DNA from 2 places in the Mesobacillus sp. genome. Region 1 is predicted to be linked to the other one. Evidence: riboswitches for the same ligand, from Rfam matches in the RefSeq annotation. Region 1 holds a riboswitch; the other holds the start of a gene.
The links. A riboswitch is a leader RNA that binds a small molecule or an ion and turns the genes downstream of it on or off. The one in region 1 is predicted to bind cyclic di-AMP.
Positions count from the first base shown of each region.

Region 2: another riboswitch for cyclic di-AMP. It lies ahead of AC3EBE_RS00030 (cation:dicarboxylate symporter family transporter); the one in region 1 lies ahead of AC3EBE_RS02385 (TrkH family potassium uptake protein).

Region 1 covers NZ_JBYNSB010000009.1:53,905-57,320, forward strand. The annotation lists partial or broken gene AC3EBE_RS02380 (amino acid ABC transporter ATP-binding protein) at 1-549, shown strand, start outside; cyclic di-AMP (ydaO/yuaA leader) riboswitch at 851-993, shown strand; gene AC3EBE_RS02385 (TrkH family potassium uptake protein) at 1,173-2,513, shown strand; gene AC3EBE_RS02390 (potassium channel family protein) at 2,526-3,182, shown strand.
Region 2 covers NZ_JBYNSB010000001.1:2,184-5,599, reverse strand. The annotation lists gene AC3EBE_RS00035 (GNAT family N-acetyltransferase) at 19-465, shown strand; gene AC3EBE_RS00030 (cation:dicarboxylate symporter family transporter) at 529-1,785, opposite strand; cyclic di-AMP (ydaO/yuaA leader) riboswitch at 1,902-2,041, opposite strand; gene AC3EBE_RS00025 (GNAT family N-acetyltransferase) at 2,256-2,780, shown strand; gene AC3EBE_RS00020 (GNAT family N-acetyltransferase) at 3,013-3,416, shown strand, end outside.

The DNA.
Region 1 (3,416 bases):
GAGGGCAAGGAGGTTTCCCAGGAAACCCATGATATAAATGAAGTCCGCCAAAAGGTTGGGATGGTATTCCAGCATTTTAATCTTTTTCCACATATGACTGTACTTGAAAATATCATTGAAGCACCAGTCCATGTAAAAAAAGTTTCTAAAGATGCTGCAGTGAGAGAAGCAAAGGAACTGCTTGTGAAGGTCGGTCTTGAAGACAAGGCGGATGTCTATCCGAGCAAGCTTTCCGGCGGACAAAAGCAAAGGGTGGCGATTGCCCGCGCGCTGGCAATGAAGCCGGATATCATGCTGTTTGACGAACCGACTTCTGCATTGGACCCGGAATTGGTTGGAGAAGTACTGGCAACCATGAAGGAACTGGCTGAGGAAGGCATGACGATGGTGGTCGTAACCCACGAAATGGGCTTTGCCCGTGAGGTAGCCGACTAGATCGTCTACATGGATGAAGGCATTATCGTTGAAAAAGCAAAGCCAGAAGCATTCTTTACTAATCCAAAGGAAGAGCGCACGAAGGAATTTATCCAGACTACTGCTCTAAAATAAATGCTTTATCAGGCAGTCCAGTTGCAAAGCTGGGCTGCTTTTTTTGCTGAACAGACAAAATCTTAAATACTAATTTTAAGTAACCTCAGCCGATCTAACAAAGTTTAGATATTCTCCTTAAAAAACAAAGAAAAACAGTGATTCGGTGAGATAAGCAAGGATATGCTGGATGTTTTCGTATAATTTGGGCTCAAAGAGTCATTTTTAGCTTACTTTTCATGCTTTACAACTAGAAGTGCGCCGGAGTATGATTACAACAGTTTCAGATTTCATTCTATAGCGACAATTGAATAAGTTTCATATTTCTAAATCGCTGAATCCAATGGGAGCGGGGGAACCAACTATTGTGGGTGGTGATCCACTTGGGGTGAAGCCTTTTTAAAGGCGGGGCTATTCTGAGCCCTAATCCGACAGCTAACTCCGTAAGCGTTGCAGAAGAGGAAGGTGAAGCTTGTGAGACGAGTCTGTTCAAAAGTCCACAAGGCTATATCCGTTAGCCTCTGAGGGCTTTTTTGTTTTGTCTGATTTAAATAATCCGGATATTTACATTTGCTGAACAAGAAGCTCCTGCAGGAAATAATAAGAACAGAATTCCTCATACTAAGGGAAGAAGGGGAAACAACATGCGCAGGAAAATGCTTTTAAAGCTTGAGCCTCCTAAGGTGCTTGTCCTGGGTTTTGGGATCATCATAATGCTTGGCTCGATTCTGCTGTCACTTCCCGCTGCTACTGTAGATGGCAAAGGGCTCTCGTGGATGGATGCGTTGTTTACAGCCACTTCAGCGACCTGCGTTACCGGACTGGTAGTTGTTGATACAGGAGATACCTTCACTACTTTTGGTGAGGTAGTCATCCTTTCGATGATCCAGATTGGCGGACTTGGTTTCATGAGTTTTGCCACACTTCTGGCCTTCGTCCTGGGAAAAAAAATCTCTTTAAAAGAGAGGCTGGTCATCCAGGAATCATTGAATAACACCTCTGTGGAAGGGGTCGTCCGGCTTGTAAAACGGATCCTTATTTTTACAGCGTTGATTGAGATTACAGGTGGCATCCTGTTATCTCTGAGGTTTGCCCATGATATGGCTGCCGGCAAAGCGATTTACTTCGGCTTTTTCCATGCTGTCTCCAATTTTAATAATGCAGGATTTGACTTAATGGGAGAGTTTCGCGGGCTGACGGCGTACGTGAACGATCCGGTGGTTAACTTTACACTTATCTCGCTGATCAGTTTGGGCGGAATCGGCTTCATCGTAATGAATGAGCTGTTTGAATACAAAAGCACGAAACGAATTTCACTGCATTCTAAAATCGTACTTACAGTATCCGGTATTCTGGTGCTGATTGGGACGGTGCTGATCTTTTTGCTTGAATACAAAAATCCGGCTACTTTAAAACCGTTGTCCATGTCCGGGAAATTCTTGAGTTCTCTTTATCAAGCAGTTACGCCAAGGACTGCTGGCTCCAATACATTAAATATTGGCGATTTAACGCAAACAACATTATTCTTGATTATTTTTCTGATGTTTATCGGCGCTTCCCCAGGTTCGACTGGCGGCGGGATCAAAACAACCACATTCGCAATTCTGATGGGGGCGGTAAAATCCCAGATCCGTGGCAGGGAGGATGTCACCTTCTTTGGCAGAAGGATGGACTACACCATTATTTATAAATCTTTGACAGTAACACTCATTGCACTTTTTCTCGTTATATCCGTTACAATGGTGTTGACCGTGACAGAACCGGGAAAAGAGTTTCTGATGCTTTTCTTCGAGACGGTATCTGCCTTCGCAACAGTCGGCCTGTCGATGGGATTGACACCTGAGCTGTCACCGATGGGGAAGATTTTGATTACCTTTACGATGTTCGCAGGCCGGATTGGTCCGATGACACTAGCTTTTGCAGTAGCAAAAAAAAGAAAAGAAGACCATTACCGCTATCCGGCTGGGAAAGTGATGATTGGCTAGGAGGATGTACTTATGGCAAAGCAATACGCAGTAATCGGGATGGGCCGTTTTGGATCAAGTGTAGCGACCTCCCTTTATAATGAAGGAAACGATGTACTCGCAATCGATAAAAAAGAACAATATATTGAGGAATACAAGGAACACGTCACTCATGCAGTAATCGGCGATTCAACCGATGAGCAAACGCTGAGGGCTGTTGGAATCAGGAACTTTGATACAGTTATCGTTGCGATTGGCGACGACATCCAGGCAAGTATCCTGACAGTTCTCATCCTCAAGGAAATGGGAGTAGCCAATGTCGTCGCAAAAGCGCTCAACAAGCACCATGCACAGGTATTGTTCAAGGTCGGGGCAGACAAAGTCATCTTCCCGGAAAGAGATATGGGAGAAAGAGTAGCACATCAGCTGATGGCCTCACCTAACGTACTGAACTTCATCGAGCTTTCAGATGACTACAGCATTGAAGAAATCAAACTCCCAATGAGCATGGCAGGCAAAAACCTGATCGAGATCAATCTCCGTGCAAAATACAATATCACCGTTATCGGAGTAAAAACAGGTACGAAGGTAGACATTTCCCCTGACCCTGAAAAAACATTAAGAGCCGAAGACATCCTGATCGTTCTCGGAGAAAACGGAGATTTGAACAGATTTTCAAAAGTGAAATAATCTAGCTAGGCAGGCTGTTTTGTACAGCCTGCCTTATTTTTGGGGAAGATGCGTGGCGATTAATGACCTGCTGCTTCATTTGAGCCCTATTTTTCCGAGTATTGGAATTTTCGGTCATTAATGTGCTCTATTTATGGCCTTTTTCCGGTGGCTGGAATTTTCGGTCACAAATCTGCATCATTGGTCCCCTTTTTTCCGGTGCCTGATAATTTTGTTCAGCAACCAGTGTCAATT
Region 2 (3,416 bases), on a different contig from region 1:
AGGAAGAGGGGATATAGAATGAAAATCACACTCATGCCAATCACCAAAGAAAATTGGGAGGATGCAATCGGCCTAAAAGTAAAAGAGGAGCAGAAGCAATTTGTGGCTTCCAACTTGCATTCCATCGCTGAAGTGCAGTTCCTTGAAAACTTTGTGGCTAAAGGTATTTATTACGGAGGAACATTGGCAGGTTTCGCAATGTATGGAATTGATCCGGATGACCAAAATTACTGGATCTATCGCCTGATGGTCGACCAGGATTTTCAAGGTAAAGGAATTGGGATTGCAGCTATAAATCTTATAGTGGAAGACATCAAACAGAAGAATGACACAGGCATCCCACTTATCATGATTGGGTACCATCCTGAAAATGAAGGGGCCAGATATACATATAAGAAAGCTGGATTTGTTGAAACAGTAGTGGCGCCATGGGGTGAGCAGCTTGCGGAATATAAACTGTCTTAGTTAGCAAATTAGCAAAATAATAAATAGCCAGCAGAGTGACCTCTCGCTGGCTATCGTTATCGATTAGGATGCTTTGTTTAAAACTTTGGATTTGGCTGAAGGCTTAAAGACGCCTTCCCATTTGGCAATAACGATCGCTGCAAGGGAATTGCCCACGACATTGACTGCAGTTCTTCCCATGTCTAGAATCCTGTCAATGCCAGCGATAAATGCTAAGCCTTCTACCGGCAATCCAGCCGTACCGAGAGTCGCCAATAGAACGACAAAGGATACTCCTGGTACCCCGGCAATGCCTTTAGAGGTTACCATTAAGACAAGCATTAAGGATATTTGTTCTGAGATGCTCATATCAATTCCGTACATTTGTGCGATGAAGATCGCTGCTAATGCCTGGTAAAGTGTAGAACCATCCAGGTTAAAGGAGTAGCCTGTGGGGATGACGAAAGAAGTGATGTGCTTCGGCGCACCTTCTTTCTCCATTTTATCCATGATTCTTGGCAGAACGGTTTCAGAACTTGCTGTTGAAAATGCAAGGATTAATTCATCCTTTAAAGTCACAATCAATTTGAAAATATTATAGCCGGCCAGTTTGGCTACTGATCCCAATACAACAATGACGAAGAATGCCATCGTTCCATATACTGTAAGGACAAGTTTACCAAGCGGGATCAGTGATTCAAGACCGAATTTAGATACTGTTACACCAATGAGTGCAAATACACCAAAAGGTGCAACCTTCATGATTTGGTTAGTTGCATAGAACATTGCGTCTGCGGTTCCCTGGAAAAAAGCAATAACCGGTTTTCCTTTTTCGCCAATGGCCGATATTCCGAGACCAAAAACAAGAGAAAAGAATATGATTGCCAGCATGTCTCCTTCAGCGAATGCTGTAATTGGATTTGTAGGAACTATTTCTACCAATGTAGTAACCATTGATTTTGTTTCCTGCGTTTCAGCGGTATCTACATAACTGCCAATATCTGTTTTATCAAGTTCGCTCATATTTACGCCAGCGCCTGGCTGGAATAGGTTTGCTGATATGATCCCGACGATAATCGCAATGGTCGTGATTATTTCGAAGTAAAGAAGTGTTTTGCCTCCAATTTTTCCTAATTGCTTAATGTCTCCGACACCAGCAACGGCAACAATAATACTAGCAACAACGATTGGCACGACGATCATCTTAATTAATCGGAGAAAAATATCTCCTATAGGCTGCAGATAAGAGGCCACAGCAGGATTGCCAAAGAATACCGCGCCTACAATAATACCGAGGACGAGACCGATAAAAATTTGGCCCGCCAGACTGATTTTTTTCAATTAAATTTCCTCACCTTCTGTAAAATCTCTAAGCTGAAATAGCAAATGGCAAGGGAAACAAGATTTTTCTCTGCAAAAAAAAGACACTTCGGGTGTCTGTAGAGAGATTTGATCCTCTGTTCCCTTTTTGTCGCTTACGAGGTTAGCTGCCGGGTTAGGAATTGGAAACGAAATCCCCTTCTTCATGAATTCACCCCAGGCGGATGCCGCCAGTTGGTTCCCCCGTTCTTTATGAAAGATTAAGCGGTAAAATATATTTGATAATATTATATCAATATCATAAAAAAGTAAATGTTAATTCTTTACCAGAGTAAAGTGTTGTTTGGACTTTTAAGTGCTGGGGTGGAGGGATCGTTGGATAATTGTAAGGGGTTTTCATACACCTGCTATCCTCCATAATTGGAGAGAATGCCTTAATAAAAGGACTAAAGACAACTAGGAGGTTTTACTATGAAAGAGGAGTTTGAGTTATGGAAAAACAATTAGATTTAGTAAGACCTACTCTAGATTTAGAAAAGGAATACCTCGATTTTTACCAGGAATGGAAAGAAAGCGGAGAGAACATGGTTCCCTGGGTTATTAGCAAGAATCCATCCGATTTTCAAGCCATGGTCGATTTCTTACTGGAAAACGAGAAGGGTGAGAATCTTCCTGAAGGCTGGGTTCCTGATTCGACTTATTGGCTTGTGAATGATAAAAACAAAATCCTTGGCGCGGTTAACATAAGACATGCGCTCAACGAGAAACTTTTAAATTCAGGCGGTCATATTGGGTATGGTATCCGACCGTCTGAACGCCATAAAGGCTACGCCGCACAAATATTATCCTTAGCCTTAGAGAAAACCAGGTCAATGGGAATCGATAGGGTACTAGTTGTTTGTGATGCGGTCAACATCGCCTCAGAGCGGACCATTATAAAAAATGGCGGAGTTGAAGATATCAGTTATACAGAGGAAGATGGCAATGTTGTAAAACGGTTCTGGATTGAGCTATAAGATGTGAGATAGAAGCTTACTGGTAAAAAAACAGTCCTTACTGGTGAAAAAACAGTCCTTACTGGTGAAAAAAGGGTTCTTACTGGTGAAAAAATCATCTCAACTAGTAAAAAAATTGTCCCTACTGGTGAAAAACTGTCATCACCACACAAAAAAGACTAATCCAAACCTTAAACTGTATTAAAAATGTTCTGTGAACTGAAAAAGTGAAAAATTTAAGGGGGATGTATCGTTGTTATTTCAAAATGGGAAGTTAAAAGTTAGGGAACTGGAACCAAATGATGCCGAGTTAATGGTTAAATGGCTTTCCGATCCCGCAATTCTTGAATTTTATGAGGGAAGAGATAACGTTTTTGATTTAAAGAAAGTTATCGAGGTTTTCTTCAGCCCAGATCCACATGAAAAAAGGTGTATGGTTGTCTTTGAAGATATTCCAATTGGCTATCTGCAATTTTATGAATTAGAACAGGAGAACCGGAATGCGTTTGGGTTAGACAAACAAGAAGCCATATTCGGTACTGACCAGTTTATAGGGGAGCCTGCTTATTGGAACAAGGGTATTGGTCAGCTATTGATGAAGTCAGCCATTGATTATTTAATGAATGAAAATGGAGCGGACCGTATAGTTGTCGATCC